DNA from 3 places in the Streptomyces sp. NPDC088812 genome. Region 2 is predicted to be linked to each of the others. Evidence: riboswitches for the same ligand, from Rfam matches in the RefSeq annotation. Region 2 holds a riboswitch; each other region holds the start of a gene.
The links. A riboswitch is a leader RNA that binds a small molecule or an ion and turns the genes downstream of it on or off. The one in region 2 is predicted to bind cobalamin.

Region 1: it holds a riboswitch for cobalamin, as region 2 does, so the genes downstream of both, ACIP67_RS26885 (energy-coupling factor ABC transporter permease) here and ACIP67_RS00615 (ABC transporter substrate-binding protein) in region 2, are expected to answer to the same signal.
Region 3: it holds a riboswitch for cobalamin, as region 2 does, so the genes downstream of both, ACIP67_RS36825 (cobalamin biosynthesis protein) here and ACIP67_RS00615 (ABC transporter substrate-binding protein) in region 2, are expected to answer to the same signal.

The regions. Positions count from the first base shown of each region.
Region 1 is NZ_JBIVJP010000016.1:158,266-164,680, forward strand. Features, by position in the region: gene ACIP67_RS26875 (MarR family transcriptional regulator) at 132-620, opposite strand; gene ACIP67_RS26880 (PP2C family protein-serine/threonine phosphatase) at 823-1,965, shown strand; cobalamin riboswitch at 2,176-2,359, shown strand; gene ACIP67_RS26885 (energy-coupling factor ABC transporter permease) at 2,389-3,096, shown strand; gene ACIP67_RS26890 (energy-coupling factor ABC transporter substrate-binding protein) at 3,093-3,536, shown strand; gene cbiQ (cobalt ECF transporter T component CbiQ) at 3,542-4,291, shown strand; gene ACIP67_RS26900 (energy-coupling factor ABC transporter ATP-binding protein) at 4,288-5,142, shown strand; gene ACIP67_RS26905 (amidohydrolase) at 5,230-6,415, shown strand, end outside.
Region 2 is NZ_JBIVJP010000001.1:127,530-139,338, forward strand. Features, by position in the region: gene ACIP67_RS00590 (GNAT family N-acetyltransferase) at 1-761, opposite strand, end outside; gene ACIP67_RS00595 (alpha/beta hydrolase fold domain-containing protein) at 1,030-1,953, shown strand; partial or broken gene ACIP67_RS00600 (MMPL family transporter) at 2,129-4,355, shown strand; partial or broken gene ACIP67_RS00605 (response regulator transcription factor) at 4,773-5,111, shown strand; gene ACIP67_RS00610 (YnfA family protein) at 5,196-5,531, opposite strand; cobalamin riboswitch at 5,890-6,103, shown strand; gene ACIP67_RS00615 (ABC transporter substrate-binding protein) at 6,159-7,223, shown strand; gene ACIP67_RS00620 (FecCD family ABC transporter permease) at 7,220-8,233, shown strand; gene ACIP67_RS00625 (ABC transporter ATP-binding protein) at 8,329-9,186, shown strand; gene ACIP67_RS00630 (IclR family transcriptional regulator) at 9,193-9,990, opposite strand; gene ACIP67_RS00635 (bifunctional sugar phosphate isomerase/epimerase/4-hydroxyphenylpyruvate dioxygenase family protein) at 10,481-11,809, shown strand, end outside.
Region 3 is NZ_JBIVJP010000027.1:97,617-104,031, reverse strand. Features, by position in the region: gene ACIP67_RS36835 (anion permease) at 1-883, shown strand, start outside; gene ACIP67_RS36830 (hypothetical protein) at 918-1,139, shown strand; cobalamin riboswitch at 1,354-1,474, shown strand; gene ACIP67_RS36825 (cobalamin biosynthesis protein) at 1,574-2,518, shown strand; gene ACIP67_RS36820 (cobyric acid synthase) at 2,515-4,023, shown strand; gene cobN (cobaltochelatase subunit CobN) at 4,020-6,415, shown strand, end outside.

The DNA.
Region 1 (6,415 bases), on a different contig from region 2:
TCCCGGGCGTCCGCCGGGAGCGCGTCCGCCGACTTCCCGTCGTCGGCGGCGCAGGTCGGGGCCGGTTCGGGGTATCCGCATTCCGGAGACGGCCACGGAGACGGCCACGGAGCGGGAGGGAGCGGGAATGGTCAGGCGATCCGGCTGCCGGAGTTCCCGGCGTCGTCGTGTATCAGCGTCGCCGCCGCGTCGCAGAAGGCCTCCAGCCCCTCCAGCAGCGCGACCCGCCGGGCGGCGGGCATCACCGCCAGCACCGCCTGCAACTGCTGTTCCCGGCGCACGCGCAGATCCGCGAGGAAGGCCCGCCCCCGGCCGCTGAGACGCAGCCGCACCTCGCGCCGGTCGGCCGGGCTCACCGCCCGTTCGACGAACCCGGAGGCCTGCAACCGGTCGCAGAGCCGGCTGGTCGACGGCGGGGTGGAGGCGAGCGAGTCGGCGAGGGTGCGCAGATTGATGCCCTCGTGATGCTCGAGGATCAGCAGCACGCGCAACTGGGACGCGGAGGCGGGGGCGGTCGAGGCCCTGCCCCACAGGACTTCCAGCAGCTCCGCGGCCGTCGCGGTGACCCGTGCGACCTCTTCGGGCTCCGGGCGATGGCGGAAGGCAGTCACGGTCCACACTCTCGCAGGCACTGGGTCGACCGCCAGCGTACTAGGGACCGCGTCGGCCGACCCCGTCGTACGCCCGGAGGGGGTACGGCGACACGGCGGGCGGCGGGCACAGCGACACGGCGGGCCGCGGCCGCACCGAGGGCCTCGTGCGCGTACGAGGCCGCCAAGAATTCGACGAAAGGTTGATGTTGTGACCACCGTGAACGCACTGGTGACCGCCGAGCGCGCGCTGCGGACGGCGGCCCCCCACGAGGTGATCGACGCGGTCCGCGGCGTACTGCTCCGCCAGTACGCCGCGGACTCCGTCGAGCTGTACCTCGCCGACTACGGCCTGACCGTGCTGCAACCGGTGTCCGAGCTGCCGCACACGGCGGAACCGGTGTCGGTGCACGACGGCCCGGCCGGCCGGGCGTTCGGCGCGCAGGAACCGTTCGTGGAAGCCGTGGGGGACGGGCGGGTACGGGTGCACCTGCCGGTCTCCGTGCGCGGCGACCGGCTCGGCGTGCTGACGGTCACCCTGCCGGAGCCGGCCGGCGACGTGCCGGCCGAACTCGCGGAGATCGCGCGGGCCCTCGGGCACGAGCTGATCGTGGCCGAACGGGACACCGACCTCTATGTCCAGGCGAGACGCAAGGACCGGCTCACCCTGGCCGCCGAGATGCAGTGGCACCTGCTCCCGGGCCGGTCGTGCAGCCGCCCCGAGTTCGAGCTGGGCGCGCAACTGGAGCCCGCCTACGCGGTCTTCGGCGACAACTACGACTGGTCCGCGACGGCCGACCGCCTGATGCTGTACGTCACCAACGGCATGGGCGAGGGCACGGAGGCGTCCCTGCTGACCGGTCTGGCCATCACCGCGCTGCGCAACGCCCGGCGGGCCGGACTGTCCCTCGCCGACCAGGCGGCCCTCGCCGACCAGGCCGTGCACGCCCACTACCGGGGCCGCCGCTACCTGTCCGTCCTCATGCTCGACCTCGACCTCACCACGGGACGCGCCCGGGTGGTGGACGCCGGCTCCCCGCGCATGCTGAGGCTGCGCGACGGCCGTGTGGAACGGATTCCGCTCGACGCCCAGTTGCCGCTCGGCATGTTCGAGGAGACCGACTACGTGGAGCAGGAGGTGCACGCCGAGCCCGGTGACCGCCTCGTCTTCGTCAGCGACGGCGTGCACGCGGTCGCCTCCCCCGGCGGAGAGACGTACGGCGACGCCCCCCTCGCCCGCGCGATCCAGGCCACCCGCCTGCTGCCCGCGGCCGAGGTACCGCACGCCGTCCTGCGCGAACTGACCCGCCACCGCGGCGAACGGACCCCGGAGGACGACGCCCTGGTGGTCTGCCTGGACTGGCGGGGGCGCTGATCGGGGAGAGCGGCGGGGGAGGCGGCGGGCGGCGGGGGCCCGTGGGGCGCCCCGGCGGGTGGCGCGCGGGCGCGGACGCGGCGTGTGCGGGCCCGGCGGACTCGGTCGCGACACGCGCGGGCTGCCCTGCTCGGCTGTGCGCCGGGGCGTGAGCCGCCGCCCGCCGCTCGCGCGCCCCCGTTGCCGCTTGTCACCGCCCCGGTCCGCGCACTACTGTCACCACGCCTTGGTGAACGGGAAATCCGGTGTGATGCCGGTGCGGCCCTCGCCACTGTGATCGGGAAGTCCGGCTCCGGCCCTCACGGGCAGCCACTGGGTCCTCGGACCCGGGAAGGCGGAGCACGGGCGGTGGTACCCGTCAGCCAGGAGACCGGCCAAGGCGCGTCAACCATCCACGAGGTGCTGGAGAGGGTCTGCTGAGCCATGCACATAGCCGAGGGTTTCCTTCCTCCGGCGCACGCGGTCGCCTGGGGCATCGCGTCGGCGCCGTTCGTCGTCCACGGAGTCCGCGCACTGAGCCGTGAGGTGCGCGAGCACCCGGAGAGCACGCTTCTCCTCGGCGCCTCCGGGGCCTTCACGTTCGTCCTGTCCGCTCTCAAGCTGCCCTCGGTGACCGGCAGTTGTTCGCACCCCACCGGGACCGGCCTGGGCGCGATCCTCTTTCGGCCGCCGGTCATGACGGTGCTGGGCACCATCACCCTGCTCTTCCAGGCACTGCTGCTCGCGCACGGCGGGCTGACCACGCTCGGCGCCAACGCCTTCTCGATGGCGATCGTCGGGCCCTGGGCCGGCTACGGCACGTACCGGCTGCTGCGGCGGTTCGCCGTGCCGCTGATGGTCGCGGTGTTCTTCGGCGCGTTCGTCGCCGACCTGTCGACGTACTGCGTCACCAGCGTGCAGCTGGCGCTGGCGTTCCCCGACCCGGGCAGCGGCTTCCTGGGCGCGCTCGGCAAGTTCGGCTCCATCTTCGCCGTCACGCAGATCCCGCTCGCGGTGAGCGAGGGTCTGCTCACCGTCCTGGTGATGCGTCTGCTGGTGCAGTCCAGCAAGGGCGAACTGACCCGGCTCGGCGTGCTCGTCACCGGGCGGCGACAGGCGCAGCCGACCGGGACGGAGGCGGTGGCCCGGTGAACCGCAACGCGAGGATCAACGCCCTGCTGCTGCTCGTGGTGGTCGCCCTCGCGGTGCTGCCGCTGGCCCTGGGCCTGGGCGACGGCAAGAAGGAGCCGTTCGCGGGCTCCGACGCCGAGGCGGAGACGGCGATCACCGAGATCGAACCGGACTACGAACCGTGGTTCTCCCCGCTGTACGAGCCGCCGTCCGGTGAGATCGAGTCGGCGCTGTTCGCCCTCCAGGCCGCGCTGGGCGCGGGCGTCCTCGCCTACTACTTCGGCCTGCGCCGGGGCCGGCGGCAGGGCGAACAGCGGGCGAGGGCCCTGCCGGACGGCCCGGAGACCGCACACCGGACGGTCCCGGACGACGGCGCGGCCGGCGCGGAGCGTACGGAGGCGACCGCGCCCGCGGACGGCGCCCCCGGCGGTGCCGGGAAGTCCGGGCGGGGACGGGCCTGACCCTCGTGCTGCCGATCGACGCGGCGGCGCACAGCAGCCGCTGGCGCCGCCGTCACCCCGTGGACAAGGCCGTACTCGGACTCGGGCTGACCCTGCTCGCGATCTCCCTGCCGCCCTGGCCCGGTGCGGCCCTGGTCCTGGTGACGGCGCTCGCCGTGCTGCTGGGCCCGGCGGGAGTACCGGCCCGCCGGCTGTGGCGCGCCTACCGGGTGCCGCTGGGCTTCTGCGCCACCGGTGCCCTCCCGCTGCTGGTCCGGGTGGGCGGGCCCGGCGCCTTCGTGGGCCTGGCCGACGGCGGGCCCGCGCGGGCCGGGGAGCTGATGCTGCGCACCTCGGCCGCCTCCCTCGGCGTGCTGCTGTTCGCGTTCACCACCCCCATGTCCGACCTGCTGCCACGGCTGGTGCGGGCCGGCGTGCCCGCGCCGGTCGTGGACGTCGCCCTGGTCACGTACCGCATGAGTTTCCTGCTGCTGGACTCCGTGCGGCGGATCCGGGAGGCCCAGGCGGCCCGGCTCGGGCACACCTCGCGGGCCGCCGAGTGGCGCTCCCTCGCCGGGCTCGGCGCCACCGCCTTCGTGCGGGCCTTCGACCGGGCGGCGCGCCTCCAGGCCGGGCTCGCCGGACGCGGCTACGACGGCACCCTGCGCGTCCTGGTGCCCGAGGCCCGCGTCTCCGTCCGCTTCACGGCCGCGAGCTGCGCGCTCCTCGCAACGGTGGCCGCCCTCACCCTCGTCCTGGAAGGGCCCCTGTCATGAGCGAGCCGGTGGCCCTGCGGGGCGTCTCCTTCGCGTACGAGGACGGCCCGGCCGTGCTCGACGGTCTCGACTTCGCGGTCCGCGAGGGCCGCGCGCTCGCCCTGCTCGGCCGCAACGGCAGCGGCAAGACGACCCTGATGCGGCTGCTCAGCGGCGGACTGCGGCCGCGCGCCGGGACGGTGACGGTCGACGGGCGGCCGGTGGTGTACGACCGCAAGGGGCTGACCGGGCTGCGGACGACCGTCCAGCTGGTGGTGCAGGACCCGGACGACCAGTTGTTCGCCGCGTCCGTCGCGCAGGACGTGTCGTTCGGGCCGCTGAACCTCGGTCTGCCCGACAACGAGGTACGGGCCCGGGTGGCGGAGGCGCTCGCCGCCCTGGACATCGCCGCCCTCGCCGACCGGCCCACCCATCTGCTCTCCTACGGGCAGCGCAAGCGGACCGCGATCGCGGGCGCCGTCGCGATGCGGCCGCGCGTGCTCGTCCTCGACGAGCCGACCGCCGGGCTCGACCCGGACGGCCAGGAGCGCCTCCTGGCCACGCTCGACGCCCTGCGCGCCGCCGGCACCACGGTCGTGATGGCCACCCACGACGTCGACCTGGCCCTGCGCTGGGCCGACGACGCGGCCCTCCTCACCCCGTCCGGCGTCCACACCGGGCCCGCCGCCCCCACCCTGGCCCGCGCCGACCTGCTCCGCGCGGCGGGGCTGCGGCTGCCCTGGGGCGTCGCCGCGGCCCGGCTGCTGCGGGCGCAGGGCGCGTTGGCCGAGGGCGATGCCGGCCCCCGCAGCCCGGAGGAGCTGGCCGCCCTGGCGGCGGCCGTCCCGTCCCCCCGGCCGGCCGACGGCTGAGGCGGGCCCGTCCGGCGGGGTGTCGACGCGCCGCCCGGTGGAACCCGGTGGGTCGGAAGGAAGCCCCGCCGACACCCTGGAGGCCGTGTGCACCGCGATCCCGACGCCCTCCACCGCCGCGTCCGCCAGGAGGTGACGGACCGGGCGGACGCCCTCTGGGGCGTCGCGTCGGCACTGCACGCCGACCCCGAGTACGCCTTCGCCGAGCGGCGGGCCTGCGCGCTGCTGACGGGTGAGCTGCGCCGGGCCGGATTCGAGGTGCGGCAGGACGTGGCGGGCCTGCCGACCGCGTTCACCGCGCGCCACGGCCGGGGGCGGCCCGCGGTGGCGCTGCTGCTGGAGTACGACGCCCTGCCCGGCCTCGGGCACGCGTGCGGGCACAACCTGATCGCCGCCGCCGGCCTGGGCGCGGCGATCGCCGCCCGCGCCGCGCTGGGTCCGGACGCCGGGTCGGTGCTGGCGGTGGGCAGCCCGGCCGAGGAGGGCGGCGGGGGCAAGGTGCTGGAGGTGGAGGCGGGCGTCTTCGACCACGTCGACGCCGCGCTCATGTTCCACCCGGGGGTGTACGACTGGGTCCGGGCGCCGCTGACGGCCCAGGAGCAGTACCGGGTCGGCTTCCACGGCCGCGCCGCCCACCCGACGGGCAACCCCACGGAGGGCATCGACGCGCTCGCGGCCCTCGTCGAGCTGTTCAACGTGCTGGCCGCGCTCGGTCGGCGGTTGCCCGAGGCCTCGCACGTCCAGGGCATCGTCACGCACGGCGGTACGGCCACCAACATCGTGCCCGAGTACGCCGAGGGGCTGTTCGGGCTGCGCGCCGCCACCACGGACGCCCTGGACGACCTCGCCGGGCAGGTGCGGTCCGCCGCCGAGGGCGTGGCGCTCGCCACCGGCACCACGTGCGCCGTCGAGCGTGCCACCGTGCGCTACGAGCACTTCCGGGACAGCGGGGCGCTGTCGGGGCGGTTCGCCGCGCACCTGCGCCGGGCCGGCATCACCGTGACGCCGCCGGTGCCGGGGGTGTACCTCGGCTCGTCGGACATCGGGAACGTCAGCGGGCGGGTGCCGGCCATCCACCCCTTCGTCGCGATCATGGGTGAGGACGGCTCCGACCACACACCCGAGTTCGCCGCCGCCGCGGCCTCCGACCGGGCCCGGCACGTCCTCCTGGCGGCCACGGAGGCCCTGGCCTGCACGGCGGTGGACGTCCTGTGCGACGCGGACCTGCGGGCCGAGGCGTGGCGCGGGCACGACCACGGGATCACCACCGGCA
Region 2 (11,809 bases):
TCGAAACCGATGCGGGGGTACACGGGTGCCCCGGCGGCGGTCGCGTGCAGAGTGGCGCGGGTCAGCCCGGTCGCCCGGGCGCCCTCGTGCAGCGCCTTCCGGGTCACCGCCTCGCCGTAGCCCCTGCGTTCCCAGGCGGGGTCCGTGGCGACGAGCGCGACGAAGAGGCGTCCCTCCGCCTCCAGCGTCGCGGCGCACGTCACCGGGACGCCGTCCCGCAGGCCGAGGTAGGCGTGCGCGTCGGTCTTCCACAGCGCGGAGCCGAGGAGCCCGTCGCGGCCGTCCTCCAGCGGGAATCCGTAGGCGCGCGCGTTGATGTCCGCGTACGCCCGCAGCTGTTCGTCGGTGCTCACCCGCACGAACGTCAGGTCGGGGTGGACCGGGTCGGGCACGGGGAGCAGGTTCCCGGCCATGCCGGTGCCGGCGAAGGCGTGCTGGAGACCGGCCCGTTCGGCCGCCTCCGCCAGGCCCGCGCGTGCCCCGCCGTCGAGGAGGTCCTCGAAGAGCCACAGGAAGCCCGGGTGCTTCTTCGCGCGCATGATGTCCGCCGCCTGCGTCAGACGCCGGTCCAGGAGCGCCGCGTCCGCCCCCACGTCGGTCAGCGTGACGCAGTTCCAGAACGCGAACCGGCAGTCGGCCCAGCGCACGGCGACGCCCGGCAGGTCCCGCACGTCCGCGCGCGGTTCCCGGTCGAGGACCAAGGCGCGCCACACCGTGGCGAGTTGCTCCATCGATTCGATCGATTCCGTGAGACCCGTCATGGACAACCCCTCATGCCGTGGAGTGCGTGGATGCTTCCCAGGGGTAACGAACGTCACCGGTCCAGGGTTCACGCCTGCCGCAGGGCGTTTCCGGAGGATCTCCGCGGCGCCCGTTCCCGGCAGCCGGCGCCGCCGGCCTCCCGCCCCGCGGCGCCGAGCGATCACACTGGTCCCGACAAGGAGCCCCGGGACCGGCGTCCTCGCCCGACACCGCGCCCGTCCCGGGGCACGCAGCCCGCACCACCGGCCCGACCCCCTGGGAGCGCCCATGCCGATAGATCCCTTCCTCGCCGCCAAGTTCCACCTGCTCGACGGCCTCGGCTGGGAGGACGCCGCGTCCGACCCGGAGGCGAGGAGCCGGCTCGCGGAGTACCACGACGATCCCGACGTGTGGAGCATGCCGGACGTCGCGGTCGAGGACCGCACGATCCCCGGACCGCACGGGGACGTGCCCGTCCGGGTCTACACCCCGCGCGACACGCCCCGCCGCGCGCTGCTGTGGCTGCACGGCGGCGGCTTCGCGGCCGGTGATCTCGACATGCCGGAAGCGCACACGGTCTCCGCCGAGCTGGCCGCCCGCGCCGGGGCCCTGGTGGTTTCCGTCGGATACCGGCTGGCGGTGAACGGCATCCGCTACCCCGTCCCCGTCGACGACGCGCACGCCGCGTGGCTCTGGCTCCACGGATCCGGCCAGGCGCGCGGCCCCGTCGCCCTGGGCGGCGCGAGCGCGGGCGCCGCCCTCGCCCTGTCCACGGCGATCCGGCTGCGCGACCGGGGCGAACCCCGCCCGGACACCCTGCTGCTGGCCTATCCGTTCGCCCACTTCCCGACCCCGGCCCTGGACGACGGGACGGCGGCGGCGATGCGGGACCTGCCGTCGCTCCTGCGGTTCACCACCGGGTCGATCGAGGACATGGTGCGCAACTACGTCGGCCGTCTGACCGACCTGCCGGCGGACGCGATGCCCGGGGCGGCGAACCTGAACGACCTGCCCCCGACCGGTGTCGTCCTCTCCGAGTTCGACGACCTCCGGCCGTCCGGCGACCTCCTCGCCCGGCAACTGGACGAGTGCCATGTCCCGGTCCGGACGTACCTGGCGGCGGGCATGACGCACGGCCACCTGAACCGCGGTCCGTCCCTCAAGGAGGTCGACCGGTCGCTCGACTTCTTCGCGAGCGTGCTCGCCGGCTGACGGGCCCGCCGTCGTCCCCGGGGAGTACCGGGTCCTCCTCCTGGGGGAGGACCCGGACGCGTCGGCTGGTGCCCTGCCACCAGGCCACAGTGCCCGCACCGGCACGATGCCCCGGCGCCCCCCGCCACGCCAGGCTGGTCGTCCACCCGACACCAGAACTGGAGATCCGTTTCCCGTGGCTACCTTGCTCTACCGGTGGGGCCGGACCGCCTTCCGGCGGCGCTGGCTCGTGACGTTGTTGTGGGCGGTGCTGCTCGGCGCCGTCGGCGTGGGCGCCGCCAAGGCACCCGCCGCCTCCGACGACGGCAGGTCCTTCATGCCCGGCATCGAGGCGCAGAAGGCCTTCGACGTGATCGGAGAGCGCTTTCCCGGCCCTGCGGCCGACGGCGCCACCGCGCAGATCGTCTTCGTCGCCCCCGACGGGGAGAAGGTGACCGCGGCCGCCCACCGCGCCGCCATCGACACGCTCGTGGCGGAGGCCGCCGACGCGCCCCGGGTCGCCGGCGCCGTGAGTCCGTTCACGGCGGGCGCGGTGAGCGAGGACGGCTCCACCGCCTACGCCTCGGTGACCTACACGGTGAAGGCGGACGACCTCACGGACGCCGACAAGGCCGCCCTGGAGGCAGCCGTCGACGAGGCCCGCGCCGCCGGCCTCACGGTCGAGGTCGGAGGCACCGCACTCGCCGCGCAGCCCGCGGCGGGCGGCTCCTCCGAGGCCATCGGCATCGCCCTCGCCGCCGTCGTCCTGCTGATCACCTTCGGATCCCTCGCCGCCGCGGGCCTTCCGCTGCTCACCGCCGTCATCGGCGTCGGGATCAGCATGGCCGCCATCCCGGCCCTCGGCAGCGCCCTCGGGCTCTCCCTGACCACCGGCACGCTCGCCACCATGCTCGGACTGGCGGTCGGCATCGACTACGCCCTCTTCGTGGTCTCCCGCTACCGGGAGGAACGCGCCGCCGGCCACACCCCCCCGCGAGGCGACCGGCCTCGCCGTCGGCACCGCCGGCTCCGCCGTCGTCTTCGCCGGCCTCACGGTCGTCATCGCGCTGGCCGGCCTGACGGTGATCGGCGTGCCCATGCTGACCAAGATGGGCCTGTGCGCCGCGGGCGCCGTCGTCGTGGCCGTCCTGGTCGCGCTCACCCTGGTGCCCGCCCTGCTCGGGATGTGGCCCGATGCCGTGCTCTCCCGCGCCACGCGCCGGCGCCGCGCCACGGCCGCCCGGCCGGCCGCCGGCCCGGACAACGGCGGCTCCCGTCGGGCGCGGTTCGTGCTGCGCCGCCCGGTGGCCGTGCTGGTCCTGTGCGTCGCCGGCCTGGGCTCCCTGGCGCTGCCCGCCACGCAGCTGGAACTGGGCATGCCGGGCGCCGAGTCAGAGCCGGTCTCGTCGACGCAGCGGCGCGCCTACGACGCGCTCGCGGAAGGTTACGGCGCGGGCTTCAACGGGCCGCTGACGATCGTGGTGGACGTCGAGGACGCGGCCGGACCCGAGGCGGCGGTGAACACGGTGGCCAAGGCGATCGGCGCCACCCGCGGAGTCGTGTCCGTCTCCGCCGCGCGCTACAACGAGGCCGGTGACGCCGCGCTGTTCTCGGCGGTCCCGGCCACCGGACCCAACGACGAGGACACCAAGGACGTCGTCCGCGCCCTCCGCGCCGAACGCGCCGGTCTGGAACGGGAGACGGGGGCCACGTTCAAGGTCACCGGCAGCACCGCGATGAACATCGACATCGCCCAGGCCCTCCAGGACGCGCTCGTGCCCTACCTGGCCGTCATCATCGGCCTCGCCCTGCTCCTGCTGCTGGTGGTCTTCCGTTCCGTGCTCGTGCCCGTCAAGGCCGCGCTCGGGTTCCTGCTGTCGGTGCTGGCCGCCCTCGGCGCGGTCGTGGCGGTCTTCCAGTGGGGCTGGGGCGCGCACCTGCTCGGCGTGGAACAGCCCGGCCCGATCATGAGCCTGATGCCGATCTTCCTGGTGGGCATCGTCTTCGGCCTGGCGATGGACTACGAGGTGTTCCTCGTGGCACGCATGCGGGAGGCGTACGTGCACGGGGACCGGGCCGCCCGGGCGATCGTCACGGGGTTCGGGCACAGCGCCCGGGTGGTCGTCGCGGCGGCCGTCATCATGATCGCGGTCTTCTCCGGGTTCATCGGCTCCGGCGAGTCGATGATCAAGACGATCGGTTTCGGTCTCGCGGTCGCCGTGCTCTTCGACGCCTTCGTCGTCCGCATGGCGCTCGTCCCCGCCGTGCTGGCCCTCCTCGGCGACAAGGCGTGGTGGCTGCCCCGCCGGCTCGACCGGCTGCTGCCCCGCGTGGACGTCGAGGGCGCCGGACTCACCCCGCCGGCGCCCGGGGCCGCACCGGCGGACGGCGAGACCGCCTCCCGGGAACACGTCCGTACCTGAGGTGAGCCCCGCCCGCGGGCCGCGCCGCCGGGCTCGACGGCGTCGCGGCCCGCGATGTGTGACCATGCCTGCCGTAGGAACCGTAGGGAAATGTGATGAGCACCAGCTGGCAGCGCCGGGCGGCCACGCGCCCGAAGGCCGTCGAGGCCGTGACGCTGGCCCTGCTGTTCGCCCTCACCGTCACCGGTGTCCTCCTCGCCCGCGCGGTGATGCCCGAGCCGCCGGCCCCGTGGCCCGCTGTCGCGCCCGCCGCCGTCGCCTGCGCCGCGCTGCGCCGACGCGACAGCCGCCCCCTGCCCGTCCTCGCCACGGTCACCCTCTGCACCGTGGTCCTCGTGGCCCTCGGCTACCTTCTGACGCCGCTGCTGATGGCACCGCTCCTGGTCGCGCAGTACGCCACGAGCCTGCGCACCCGGCACCGTCGCGGCCGGCGACGCCCTCCTCTCCCCGGCCGCCACCCGGGCCCTCATCACCCGCTTCCTGGCCACCCCGGACACCGACGACTTCCTCGCGCTCCCCGACGTCCTGAAGGCCCTGACCGACCGGGAACGGGAGGTCACGGCGCTGGCCGCGCACGGCATGTCCAACGCCGAGATCGCCGACCGGCTCGTGCTGAGCCCGCTGACCGTCCGCAGCCACATCCAGCGGGCCATGAACAAACTCCACGCCCGCGACCGCGCCCAGCTCGTCGTCATCGCCTATCAGAGCGGCCTGGTCACCCCGCACCCGCACATCCGCCCCCACGGCGGCCGGTGACGCACGTGCGTCCGGTGCGTGCGACGACACCTCTCCGGGGTGCCGTGGACGAGCGGAGCCGACCCGGCCGGCGACGGCGCCGGCTCACCGCGCCCGCGGCGCGTACATGATCACGGCCATGCCGGCGAGGCAGACCAGGGCGCCGACGACGTCGTAGCGGTCGGGACGGTAACCGTCGGCGACCATGCCCCAGGCGATCGATCCGGCGACGAAGACACCGCCGTAGGCGGCGAGGATGCGGCCGAAGTTGTCGTCGGTCTGGAAGGTGGCCACGACGCCGTACAGGCCCAGCGCGACCACGCCCGCCCCGGCCCAGACCCAGCCCCTGTGCTCGCGGACGCCCTGCCAGACGAGCCAGGCGCCGCCGATCTCGAAGAGGGCGGCGACGACGAACAGGGCGACGGAACGGGCGACGGTCATGGGGCGACCCTATCGGCCGGGCCTCCGCCGCGATCTCCGTCGGACCTGACGGTCCGCCGGACCGCCCACGCATCGGGCGCCGGGTTCGGGGCCGCCCGCGCACCGGGCCGCCCACGCATCGGGCGCCGGGTTCGGGGCCGCCCGCGCACCGGGCCGCCCACGCATCGGGCGCCGGGTTCCGGGCCGCCCGCGCACCGGGCCGCCCGCGCACCGGGCCGCCCGCGTGCCGGGCGCCGGGGCCGCGCCCGCAGCGGACGCGGGGCCGCCCGTGCAGTGGACGCGGGACCGCCCGCGCACCGGGCGCCTGCTCCTCGACCGTGCCCGCGGCCGACGCCCTGAACCGGCCCTATCGGCGGCTTGATAGCCTGCCGAGGCCAGTCGAGCCACATCCGAGGCCAGGGAATCCGGTGCGAATCCGGAACTGACGCGCAGCGGTGAGGGGGACGGGCGGGGCACACACGCCACTGGGAAGGGGACGGGCCGGCCGGCGGGCCGGTGCGGCACCGAACCGGGAAGGCGCCCCGCGCGGACGAACCCGAGTCCGAAGACCTGCTGGCACCGCCACGCCCCCGGGCATGGCGGACGTCCGCAGGCCAGGCTCCGCGTACGAGCCCCGACAACCGAGGCATGCCCGTGCTCCGTTCCACACCGCCGCGCGTCCCGCGCACCGCGGCCCTCCTGCTCGCCCCCGCCCTCCTGCTCACCGCCTGCGGCGGATCAGGGGGCTCCGGCGGCGACAGCGCCGGCAGCGCCCAGGCCGCCGCCGGTTACCCGCGCACGATCGTCGACTGCGGTCACCGCGTCACGCTGGAGTCGGCACCCCGGCGGGCCGTCTCCCTCAACCAGGGCACCACCGAGATCCTGCTCTCCCTCGGCCTTCAGGACCGCATGGCCGGCACCGCCACCTGGACCGATCCGGTGATGAAGGGACTGGAGAAGGCCAACGCGTCCGTGCCGCGGCTGGCCGAGAACAACCCGTCCATCGAGAAGGTGCTGGACGCCGAACCGGACTTCGTCACCGCCTCGTTCGTCTCCACCCTCGGCAAGGGCGGCGTCGCCACGCGCGAGCAGTTCGAGGAGCTGGGCGTGCCCACCTATGTCTCGCCGTCCGACTGCTCCGAGGGCAAGGACAACGACAGCGGCGGCGACGGCTCCCGCAGCGAGCCGCTCACCCTCGACGCCGTGTACGGCGAGATACGCGACCTGGCCCGCGCCTTCGACGTCGAGGCGCGCGGCGAGAAGCTCGTGGCGAGCCTCCAGCAGCGGGTGCGCGAGGCCACCGCCGGACTGGACGCCTCCGGCGTCTCCCTCATGTACTGGTTCGCCAACTCCGAGTCGCCCTACCTCGCCGGCTGCTGCGGCGCTCCCGGCGCCATCACCCGGGCCCTCGGCGCGGAGAACGCCCTCTCCGACACGCACGACGAATGGCCGCAGGTCAACTGGGAGACGGTCGCCGACCGCGATCCCGACGTCATCGTCCTGGGCGACCTCACCCGGAAGTCGCAGACGGCGGAGACCGCCGAGGCCAAGATCCGCTTTCTGGAGACCGACGCCGCCACCCGCAACCTCACCGCCGTGCGGAAGAAGCGGTACATCCTGCTCAGCGGTCAGGCCATGAACCCGTCGATCCGCACGGTCGAGGGCATCGAACAGGTCGCCGCCGGACTGCGCTCGTTCGGGCTCGCCGGGTGAGGCTGCGCGACACGCTCGTGGCGGCCGGCGGCCTGCTCGTCCTCGCCGTGTCGGTCGCCGTCGCCGTGACGATCGGCCCCGCCGACATCTCCGCCTCGGACGTGTGGGCGTCGGTCGCCGCCCGTCTCGGGGTGGGGGAGAGCCGGCTGGCCCCGCTGCGCGACGGCATCGTCTGGAACCTGCGCATGCCCCGGACGGTGCTCGCCGCCGTCTGCGGGGCGGGACTCGCGCTGTGCGGGGCGGTGATGCAGTCGCTGCTGCGCAACCCGCTCGCGGACCCCTTCGTGCTCGGGGTGTCCTCGGGAGCCTCCACGGGCGCGGTCGCCGTGGTCGTGCTCGGCGTGGGCGGCGGCGCGGTGTCCCTGTCGGGGGGCGCGTTCGCCGGGGCGCTGGTGTCCTTCGGGCTCGTCCTCCTGCTGAGCCACAGCCTCGGCGGCAGCACCGACCGCGTCGTCCTCTCCGGCGTCGCGGCGATGCAGCTGTTCTCCGCGCTGACCTCCTTCACCGTGCTCACCTCGGCCGACGCCGAGACGACCCGCGGCGTGCTGTTCTGGCTGCTCGGCTCGCTCTCCGGCGCCGACTGGACCGACGTGCTGCTGTGCGCGGGCGTCCTGGCGGCCGTGCTCGGGGTCTGCCTCGGACACGCCCGTACCCTGGACGCGTTCGCCTTCGGGGAGGAGGCCGCGGCCTCGCTCGGCGTGCGCGTCGGCCGCGCCCGGCTGGTCCTGCTGTGCGCGACCGCGCTGCTCACCGCCGTCCTGGTCAGCTGCGCCGGGGCGATCGGCTTCGTCGGCCTGGTCCTCCCGCACGTGACGCGCGCCCTCACCGGCTCCGGCCACGCCCGCCTGCTTCCGGTCACCGCACTGGCCGGGGCCGTCTTCCTGGTCTGGGTGGACACCGCCGCCCGTACCGTCCTCGACCCGCAGGAGGTGCCCGTGGGCGTCGTGACGTCGCTGATCGGCGTACCCGTCTTCGTGGCAGTGCTCCACCGCAGAAGGAGGAAGGCGTGAAGGACGCTCACGCCGGAGCCGGAGCCGGAGCCGGAGCCGGAGCCGGAGCCGCGGCCGGAGCTGGGAGCGGAGCCGACGCCGGGGCCGCGGCGGACATGACGGACGCGGCGGACGCGGCGGACGCGGCGGACGAGGCGGACGAGGCGGACGAGGCGGACGAGGCGTCCGGGCTGCGCGCGAGCCGTGTCACCCGCCGTGCCGACGGCCGGCTCATCCTCGACGGCCTGACCCTCGCCCTCCGCCCCGGCGAGACGGTGGGCCTCATCGGCCCCAACGGGTCGGGCAAGTCGACCCTGCTGCGGCTGCTCGCCGGCGTCCTCGCCCCCACGGCCGGCGTCGTCACCCTGGACGGGCGGCCCCTGTCGCAGGTCGGCCGCCGGGCCACCGCCCGCCGTGTCGCCACCGTCGAGCAGCACGCCCACACCCAGAGCGAGCTGACCGTCCGCGACGTCGTCGCCCTCGGCCGCATCCCCCACCGCCGGGCCTGGACGGCCGCCACGGCGGCGGACGCGCGGGCCGTCACCGAGGCCCTGGAGCGCACGGGCCTGGCCGGGCGGGCCGCCCAGTCCTGGCACACCCTGTCCGGCGGCGAACGCCAGCGCGCCCAGATCGCCCGCGCCCTCGCCCAGGAACCCCGCGAACTGCTGCTCGACGAGCCGACCAACCACCTCGACATCCAGCACCAGCTCGACCTGCTGGACCTCGTCGCCGGTCTCCCGGTGACCACCGTGATCGCCCTGCACGACCTCAATCTGGCCGCCATGTACGGCGACCGGCTGCTGGTGCTCCGGGAGGGACGCGCGGTCGCCGAGGGGACTCCGGGCGACGTCCTGACCGCGGAGCTGATCGAGGAGGTGTACGGCGTCCGCGCCGAGGTCACCACCGCGCACGGCCGTCCGGTGATCCGCTTCCTGCGCCGCGGCCCGCGGCCGTCGTCGCGGGAAGCTCCCTGACGGGGGTCAGTGACCGCTGTTCAGCGGGTGGCTGAAGCCCTGGGCGGAGATGAGGCGGGCGGCCGCGGCGAGTTCGGCGGCGAAGCGCTCCACCGCCTCGTACGGGAAGCGGTGGCTGGGCCCGCTCACGGAGAGGGAGGCGACGACCGACCCCGAGCGGCCGGTGACCGGCACGGCGACGGCGGTGAGCCCCTCGTCGAACTCGCTGCTGCTGACGGCGTAGCCGCGCTGGGCCGTCTCGGCGGCCCCGGCGCGCAGCCGGTCGGTGTGCGCCTCGCCGTACGGTGAGGCGAGGGCGACCCGGCGCAGGACGGCGTCGGAGGCGTCGCGCAGCAGGACCTTGGAGGAGGCGCCGGCCCACAGCGGCTGTTCGTCGCCGACGTCGACGACGTGGCGCAGCGGGTGGGGGCTCTCCTCGTGCGCGACGCAGACGCGCTGGACGTCCCGGGCGACGAAGATGTTCACGGTCTCGCCCAGCCGGTCGGCGAGGTCGCGCATCACCTTGCGGGTCTCCCGCGGCGCCTCCCACCGGCCGCGGGCGAGGTAGGCCCAGCGCCACAGCCCGGGGCCCGCCGTGTAACCGGCAGGGTGCGAGCCGAGCAGTCCGGTCTCCTCCAGGGTCTGCACCAGGCGCAGCGCGGTGGTCTTCGCCAGCCCCGTGGCCTCCGTGATCTCACGCAGGGTGACGACCGGCCGGTCCTCCCCCAGCAGGTTGAGGATGTCGACGGCCCGGCGCACACTGCGCACGCCGGTGCCCGGCTGCTCCCGTTCGTCCTCGGCCCGTGCCGTCTCGCCGCCGTCCACCCGTCGTCTCCCTGCTCGTGCCGCCCGTCGCGGCCCCCGTCGGCCAGGACGGCAGTCCGCTCTGCGGACCACGGTAACCGCAATGACGCAGGCGCCGTACCGGGACCCGGAAGAGCGGCCCCCGCCGCCCTTCCAGGTGCCGTGCAACGGTCTTCATGGTCCACTCCGTGGATGGAGTCCGGCCGGTAGGACGTCACCCTTGCCTCAGTGGCGGCAGCCCGGTGGGCAGGGGGAGGGAAGGGGTGGTGCGGGCGCCCCCCGAACGTTGACCGGCGAGGCCCGTCGCGGGCGGTGCTTCCTTGTCCGGTGCCTCGCCCTCCTCTACCGTGACCGTACAGTGGACCTGTCGATCCGCCTAGTGGTCAGCTTGGAGTTCCAGTGACAGCAGCAGTTCTCACGACGACGGCCGGGCCGGCGGCGCCCGGACGCGGGGCGAGCGCCGGCCCGGCCGGACGCGCGGGCCGGACCCGGATCAGCGTCGGGAGGACGCATGCGTAAGTCGATCGCCACCGTCTGCCTCAGCGGCACGCTCACCGAGAAGCTCACGGCCGCCGCACGGGCGGGCTTCGACGGGGTCGAGATCTTCGAGAACGACCTGGTCGCCGCCCCTCTCACCCCCGAGGAGATCCGCGCCCGCTGCGCCGACCTCGGCCTGAGCATCGACCTCTACCAGCCGATGCGCGACATCGAGGGTGTCCCCGAAGACCTCTTCGACCACAACCTGCGACGCGCCCGGCACAAGTTCGACCTGATGCGCAGGCTCGGCGCCGACACCGTCCTGGTCTGCTCCAACGTCTCCCCGCAGACCCTCGCCGACGACTCCCTGGCCGCCCGGCAGCTCGGCCGGCTCGCCGACCTCGCCCAGGACTTCGGCATCCGCGTCGCCTACGAGGCGCTCGCCTGGGGACGGCACGTCAGCACCTACGACCATGCCTGGCGCATCGTCGAACAGGCCGACCACCCCGCACTCGGCGTGTGCCTGGACAGCTTCCACATCCTCTCCCGGGGCTCCGACCCCCGGGGCATCGAGGACATCCCCGGCGAGAAGATCTTCTTCCTGCAACTGGCCGACGCCCCGCTGATGGCCATGGACGTCCTCCAGTGGAGCCGCCACTACCGCTGCTTCCCCGGCCAGGGCGGCTTCGACGTCACCGGTCTCGTCCGCCACGTCCTGAACGCCGGCTACGACGGCCCGCTCTCCCTGGAGGTCTTCAACGACGTCTTCCGCCAGGCCGACGCGGGCCGCACCGCGGTGGACGGACTGCGGTCGCTGCTCGCTCTGGAGGAGAACGCCGGCGTCTCACCCCTGCCCGCCCCCGTCGTCCCCTCCGGAGTGGCCTTCGCGGAGCTGGCCGCCGGCGACCCCGAGCCCGTCGGCAAGCTGCTCACCGCACTCGGATTCGCCCGCACCGGCCGCCACCGCGGCAAACCCGTCGAGCTGTGGCAGCAGGGCGCCGCCCGTGTCCTGGTCAACACCGGCACCTCGACGCGCCGCGCGGGAACCACCCTCGCGGCCATCGGACTGGAGACCCCCGACCCGGCGGCCGCGGCACGGCGCGCAGAGGCCCTCCTCGCTCCCGCGCTCCCCAAGCGGCGCGCGGTCCATGACGTCCCCCTGGAGGCCATCGCCGCACCGGACGGCACCGAACTGCTCCACTGCGCGACCGACCGGCCCGGACTGCCCAGCTGGACCGACGACTTCGAGCCGCTCCACGACGCCCCGAGCCCGGCCGGCGGCATCACCGGCATCGACCACCTCGCCCTCACCCAGCCCTGGCACCACTTCGACGAGGCGGTCCTCTTCCACCGCGCCGTCCTG
Region 3 (6,415 bases), on a different contig from region 2:
GGTCCACGGCGACGTGCTCGTCACCAAGGTGCTGCTCCCGGCGGTCGCCGCCCCGATCGTGGCGGGCGTCGCCGCGATGTTCGCCACCCGCCTGTCGTACACGCTCGGCCGGAAGGCCGACGGCAAGGCGGCCGAGAAGGGCTACCGGGCCGGCCAGATCGCCTCGGCGGGCCTGGTCTCCCTCGCCCACGGCACCAACGACGCGCAGAAGACGATGGGCATCATCACCCTCGCCCTGGTCGCCGGCGGCGCCGTCGCCCCCGACTCCGACCCGCCGATGTGGGTCATCCTCTCCGCGGGCCTCGCCATCGCGCTCGGCACCTACCTGGGTGGCTGGCGCATCATCCGCACCATGGGCAAGGGCCTGACCGACCTCCAGCCGCAGCAGGGCTTCGCCGCCCAGACCAGCGCGGCCACCGTCATCCTCGCCTCCTCCCACCTCGGCTTCTCCCTCTCCACCACGCACTCGGTCTCCGGCGCGGTGATGGGCGCGGGGCTGGGCCGCAAGGGCGGCGTCGTCCGCTGGTCGACGGCCACCCGGATGTTCGTCGCCTGGGGCCTGACCCTGCCGGCCGCGGCCGTCGTCGGCGCGCTCGCCGAGTACGTCACCGGCCTCGGCGCCTGGGGCACGGGCCTTGTCGCGGTCTTCCTCGTCGCCTCCAGCGCCGCGATCTGGAAGCGGTCCCGGAACGAGGTCGTGGACGCGTCGAACGTCAACGGCACCGACGAGCCGGCCGGCGTGGTCACCACGGCGATCGCGGCCGTCACCCCGCCCCCGGCGGGCACGGTCCCGGCGGGCACGATCCCGGACGGGCCGATCGCCGCCGTCCCGACGCCGGCCGCACCGGCCATCGCCACCGAGCCGACGGCTCCCGCCGCCTGAGCCCGCCCACCCGGCACGAAGGAAGAGAAGCATCATGAAGATCGACTGGGCGGCCCTGGGCTCCGTCTTCGGCGTCAGCCTCGTGGTCACGGTGGCCCTGGTGACGCTCTTCACCCTCGGCATCATGGGCCTGTCGCGGCGCGAGCGGGCCGCGGCGCAGGGCGGGACGGCCGCGCTCGCGGTCACCGGCGCGTACGCGTGCTTCGCCGCGTGCGCGGCCGCGGTGGCGTACGGCATCTCGCTGATCGTGGCCTGAGCCACGCGCCACGGGTCCCCGCCCCTCCCCCACTCCCTCTCCTCCCCCTCCCGTCCCTCTCTCCCCCGCCCTGTCGGCGTCCGCCTCACCGGCGGTCCCGGCGGGGCGGACACACGTCCACGCGGGCCGTCCCGGACGGCCGGTGTGGGGTTCTGCACACTCTCCCCGTGCAGGTCAACACCAAGTTGACGGCCGTTCCGGGCCCGTGGTGGACTGCCGGAGCCATGTACGGCGACAGGAAGAGGAAGCCGGTGTGAATCCGGCGCGGTCCCGCCACTGTCACCGGGGTAGACACCCCCGGGAGCCAGGAACTCTCGTCGCCGGTCTCGTCGAACCAGGGCGTGGACACCCTGAGTGAGGACATATCGCCATGCTCGGCTGCCGTTCGAGGTCACGTACCCGGTCGTTGCCCGACCCCGCGGCCGGCTGAGCCGATGGGTGCCGATCGCGTTCACGCGTACGGCGCCGCCGCCGGCCTCCTGGGGGACCTGCTCCTCGGCGATCCGCGCCGGGGACATCCGGTCGCCGTGTTCGGGCGGGCCGCGGCCGGCGTGGAGCGGGTGCTGTGGCACGACCACCGCGGGTGGGGCGCGCTGCACACCGCCGTGTGCGTCGGCGGGGCCGTGGCCCTGGGCGCCGGCGCCGCACGCGCCGTCCGGTCGTCGGCCGCCGCCTCCGTCGCCCTGACCGCCACCGCCACCTGGGCCGTCGTCGGCGGGACCTCCCTCGTGCGCGAGGCCCGGACCATCGGGCGGTGTCTGGAGGCGGGGGACGTCGAGGGCGCGCGGGCCCGGCTGCCGCATCTGTGCGGGCGGGACCCGCAGGCCCTGGACGCGGACGGGATCGCCCGCGCCGTCGTCGAGTCCGTCGCCGAGAACACCTCCGACGCCGTGGTCGGCGCGCTGGTGTGGGGCGCCGTGGGCGGCGTGCCGGGGCTGCTCGGCTTCCGGGCCGTCAACACCCTCGACGCCATGGTCGGCCACAGGTCTCCGCGTCACCGTCGCTACGGCTGGGCCTCGGCACGCCTGGACGACCTCGCCGGCTGGCCGGGGGCACGGCTGACGGCCGTCCTCGCCGCCGTCGCCGGGGACGATCCCCGCGGGGCCGTACGGGCCTGGCGGGCCGACGCGCGCAAGCACCCCAGCCCGAACGCCGGCCCGGTGGAGGCCTCCTTCGCCGGCGCCCTCGGGGTGCGGCTGGGCGGGACCCTGTCCTACGGCGGCCGGGTCGAGCACCGGCCCGTGCTCAACGGGCCGGCCGGGCGGCCCGTGGCCGCGCGGGACATCGAACGCGCCGCGCGGCTCTCCCGCCGTGTCGGCCTCCTCGCGCTCGGCGTCACCGTCGCCGCGCGCCTCGTCGCGAAGGGGCGTACGTCATGAGCGGGGGTCTCCTCGTCGCCGGCACCACCTCCGACGCCGGCAAGAGCGTCGTCACCGCCGGGATCTGCCGGTGGCTGGTGCGGCAGGGAGTGAAGGTCGCGCCCTTCAAGGCGCAGAACATGTCGCTGAACTCGTTCGTGACACGGGAGGGCGCCGAGATCGGGCGCGCCCAGGCCATGCAGGCCCAGGCATGCCGGGTGGAGCCGACCGCGCTGATGAACCCCGTGCTGCTCAAGCCCGGTGGCGAGCAGAGCAGCCAGGTCGTGCTGCTCGGGAAACCGGTCGGCGAGATGAGCGCCCGCGGGTACCACGGGGGACGGCAGCGGCAGCTGCTCGGGACCGTGCTGGAGTGCCTCGAGACGTTGCGGGGCACGTATGACGCGGTGATCTGTGAGGGGGCCGGTTCTCCCGCCGAGATCAACCTGCGGCGGACGGACATCGTGAACATGGGGATCGCGCGGGGCGCCGGGCTGCCCGTGCTCGTCGTCGGCGACATCGACCGGGGCGGCGTCTTCGCGTCGTTCTTCGGGACCGTCGCCCTGCTCTCCCCCGAGGACCAGGCGCTCGTCGCCGGGTTCCTCGTCAACAAGTTCCGCGGCGACGTCTCGCTGCTGGAGCCGGGCCTGGACATGCTGCACGGGCTGACCGGGCGGCGGACGTACGGGGTGCTGCCGTTCCGGCACGGGCTCGGCATCGACGAGGAGGACGGAATGGGGGTGTCGCTGCGCGGCACGGTCCGGGAGTCGGCCGTCGCGCCTCCCGTCGGGGAGGACGTGCTGCGGGTCGCCGTCTGCGCGGTGCCGTACATGTCCAACTTCACCGACGTCGACGCGCTGGCCGCCGAACCGGGCGTCGTGGTGCGGTTCGTGGACCGGCCGGAGGAACTGGCCGACGCCGACCTCGTGGTCGTCCCCGGCACCCGGGGGACCGTGCGGGCGCTGGAGTGGCTGCGGGAGCGGGGGCTGGCCGACGCCCTGGTCCGCCGGGCGGCCGAACAGCGGCCCGTCCTCGGCATCTGCGGCGGCTTCCAGCTCCTCGGCGAGCGCATCGACGACGAGGTCGAGAGCCGCCGGGGGCGGGTGGACGGGCTCGGCGTCCTCCCCGTACGTGTGCGCTTCGCCCGGGAGAAGACCCTCACCCGGCCCGTCGGGGAGGCCCTCGGGGAGCCGGTCGAGGGCTACGAGATCCACCACGGGGTCGCCGAGGTCCTGGGCGGGGAGCCCTTCCTCGACGGCTGCCGGGTCGGGCAGGTCTGGGGCACGCACTGGCACGGTTCGCTGGAGTCGGACGGATTCCGGCGGGCCTTCCTGCGCGAGGTGGCGGCCGCCGCGGGCCGTCGCTTCGTGCCCGCCGCCGGCACCTCGTTCGCCGCGCTGCGCGAGGAGCAGCTCGACCGGCTCGGCGACCTGATCGAACAGCACGCGGACACCGACGCGCTCCGGCGGCTCATCGAGTCGGGCGCGCCGCAAGGACTGCCTTTCATTCCACCGGGAGCGCCCGCATGAGCACAGTGTTGTTGTTGTCGACCGCCGACACCGATCTGCTGGCGGCCCGGTCCGCCTCCGGCGCCTCCTACCGGATCGGCAACCCGACCCGGGTGGACGTCGAGCGGGACCTCCCGGGGCTGCTCGAGGGCGCCGACCTCGCCGTCGTACGGCTGCTGGGCGGCAAGCGGGCCTGGGAGGACGGGCTGGCCGCGCTGCGGGCGTCCGGGATCCCGACCGTGCTGCTCGGCGGGGAGAGCGTGCCCGACGCCGAGCTGATGGCCGAGTCGTCGGTGCCCGCCGGTGTCGTCGCGGAGGCCCTCAGGTACCTCGTCGAGGGCGGCCCGGCCAACCTGACCGAGCTGGCGCGGTTCCTGTCGGACACCGTGCTGCTGACCGGCGAGGGGTTCGACGAGCCGCGCACGATGCCCGAGTTCGGGGTGCGCGGGGAGCGGGACCTCGTCGCGGGCCGGCCGACCGTCGGCGTGCTCTTCTACCGGGCCCACGAGCTGAGCGGCAACACCGCCTTCGTGGACACGCTGTGCGAGGCGATCGAGGCGCGGGGTGCCAACGCGCTGCCCGTGTACTGCGGTTCGCTGCGGGGCGCGGACCCCGCGCTGTACGAGATCCTCGGCCGGGCCGACGCGCTCGTCGCCACCGTCCTCGCCGCCGGCGGCACGCACGCCTCGCAGGCATCGGCGGGCGGCGACGAGGAGGCCTGGGACATCGGTGCCCTGGCCGACCTCGACGTGCCCGTCCTCCAGGGGCTCTGCCTGACCTCCTCCCGGGCCGCCTGGGACGCCTCCGACGCCGCCCTGTCCCCCATGGACGCGGCGATGCAGGTCGCCATCCCGGAGTTCGACGGGCGGCTGATCACCGTGCCGTTCTCCTTCAAGGAGCAGGGGCCCGACGACGTGCCGGTGTACGTCGCCGACCCCGAGCGGGCCGCCCGGGTCGCCGGGATCGCCGTCCGGCACGCCCGGCTGCGGCACAAGCCGAACGCCGAGAAAAGGATCGCGCTCGTCTTCACCGCCTACCCGACCAAGCACTCCCGCGTCGGCAACGCGGTCGGCCTCGACACCCCCGCGTCGGCGGTGCGGGTCCTGGACGCGCTGCGGGACGCGGGGTACGCGCTGACCGAGTACCCGTCCGGCGGCGACGAGCTGATCCACCGGCTCATCGAGGCCGGCGGGCACGACGTGGAGTGGCTGACGGAGGAGCAGCTCGCCGCCGCGCCGGCCCGGGTGCCGCTGGCCGACTACCGGGCCTGGTTCGACCGGCTCGACCCGGAGCTGCGGGAGGCGATGCTGGAGGCCTGGGGGGAGCCGCCGGGCTCGCTGTACGTCGACGGGGACGACATCGTGCTGGCCTCCCTGCGGTTCGGGAACGTCGTGGTGATGATCCAGCCGCCGCGCGGCTTCGGCGAGAACCCGATCGCGATCTACCACGACCCCGACATGCCGCCGTCGCACCACTACCTGGCCGCGTACCGGTGGCTGGAGAACAGTTTCGGCGCCGACGCGGTCGTCCACATGGGCAAGCACGGCACGCTGGAGTGGCTGCCGGGCAAGGGGCTCGGCCTCAGCGGCGGCTGTGCCCCGGACGCCGTCCTCGGTGAACTCCCGCTGGTCTACCCCTTCATCGTCAACGACCCCGGCGAGGGCACCCAGGCCAAGCGGCGCGGACACGCCACCGTCGTCGACCACCTGGTGCCGCCGATGGCGCGCGCCGACACCTACGGCGACCTGGCGAAGCTGGAGCAGCTCCTCGACGAGTACGCGCTCGTCTCCGACCTGGACCCGGTCAAGGCGCCGGCCGTGCGCGCCCAGATCTGGACGCTGGTCAAGGCGGCTGAGCTCCACCACGACCTGCACGTGGCCGAGCAGCCGGGCGACGACGACTTCGACGAGTTCGTCATGCACATCGACGGCTACCTGTGCGAGATCAAGGACGTGCAGATCCGGGACGGGCTGCACGTCCTGGGCGGCGGCCCGGTCGGTGAGCCGCGGGTGAACCTGGTGCTCGCGGTGCTGCGGGCCTCGCAGGTGTGGGGCGGGCAGGCGAACGCGCTGCCGGGCCTGCGGGCCTCGCTGGCCGCGCACTTCGGGCTGGTGGAGAAGGAGCTGCTCGCCGAGCCGGGGGCGCCGGTGAAGGTGCCCGTCGAGCTGACGGACCTGGTGGCGGGGCCGTCGCGCACGGCCGCCGACGCGATCGACCTGCTGGAGCAGCTGTGCCGGCGGCTCGCCGAGGGCTCGGAGTCGCGCGGGTGGGACACCGCGGCCGTCCCGGGCCTGGTCCGTGAGGTGATCGGCGCCGAACTCCCGGACGCCGTGGCCGTGCTGGAGTTCGCCTGCGCCGAGGTCGTGCCGCGGCTGGCCCGCACCACCGACGAGATCGGGAACGTCCTGCGCGC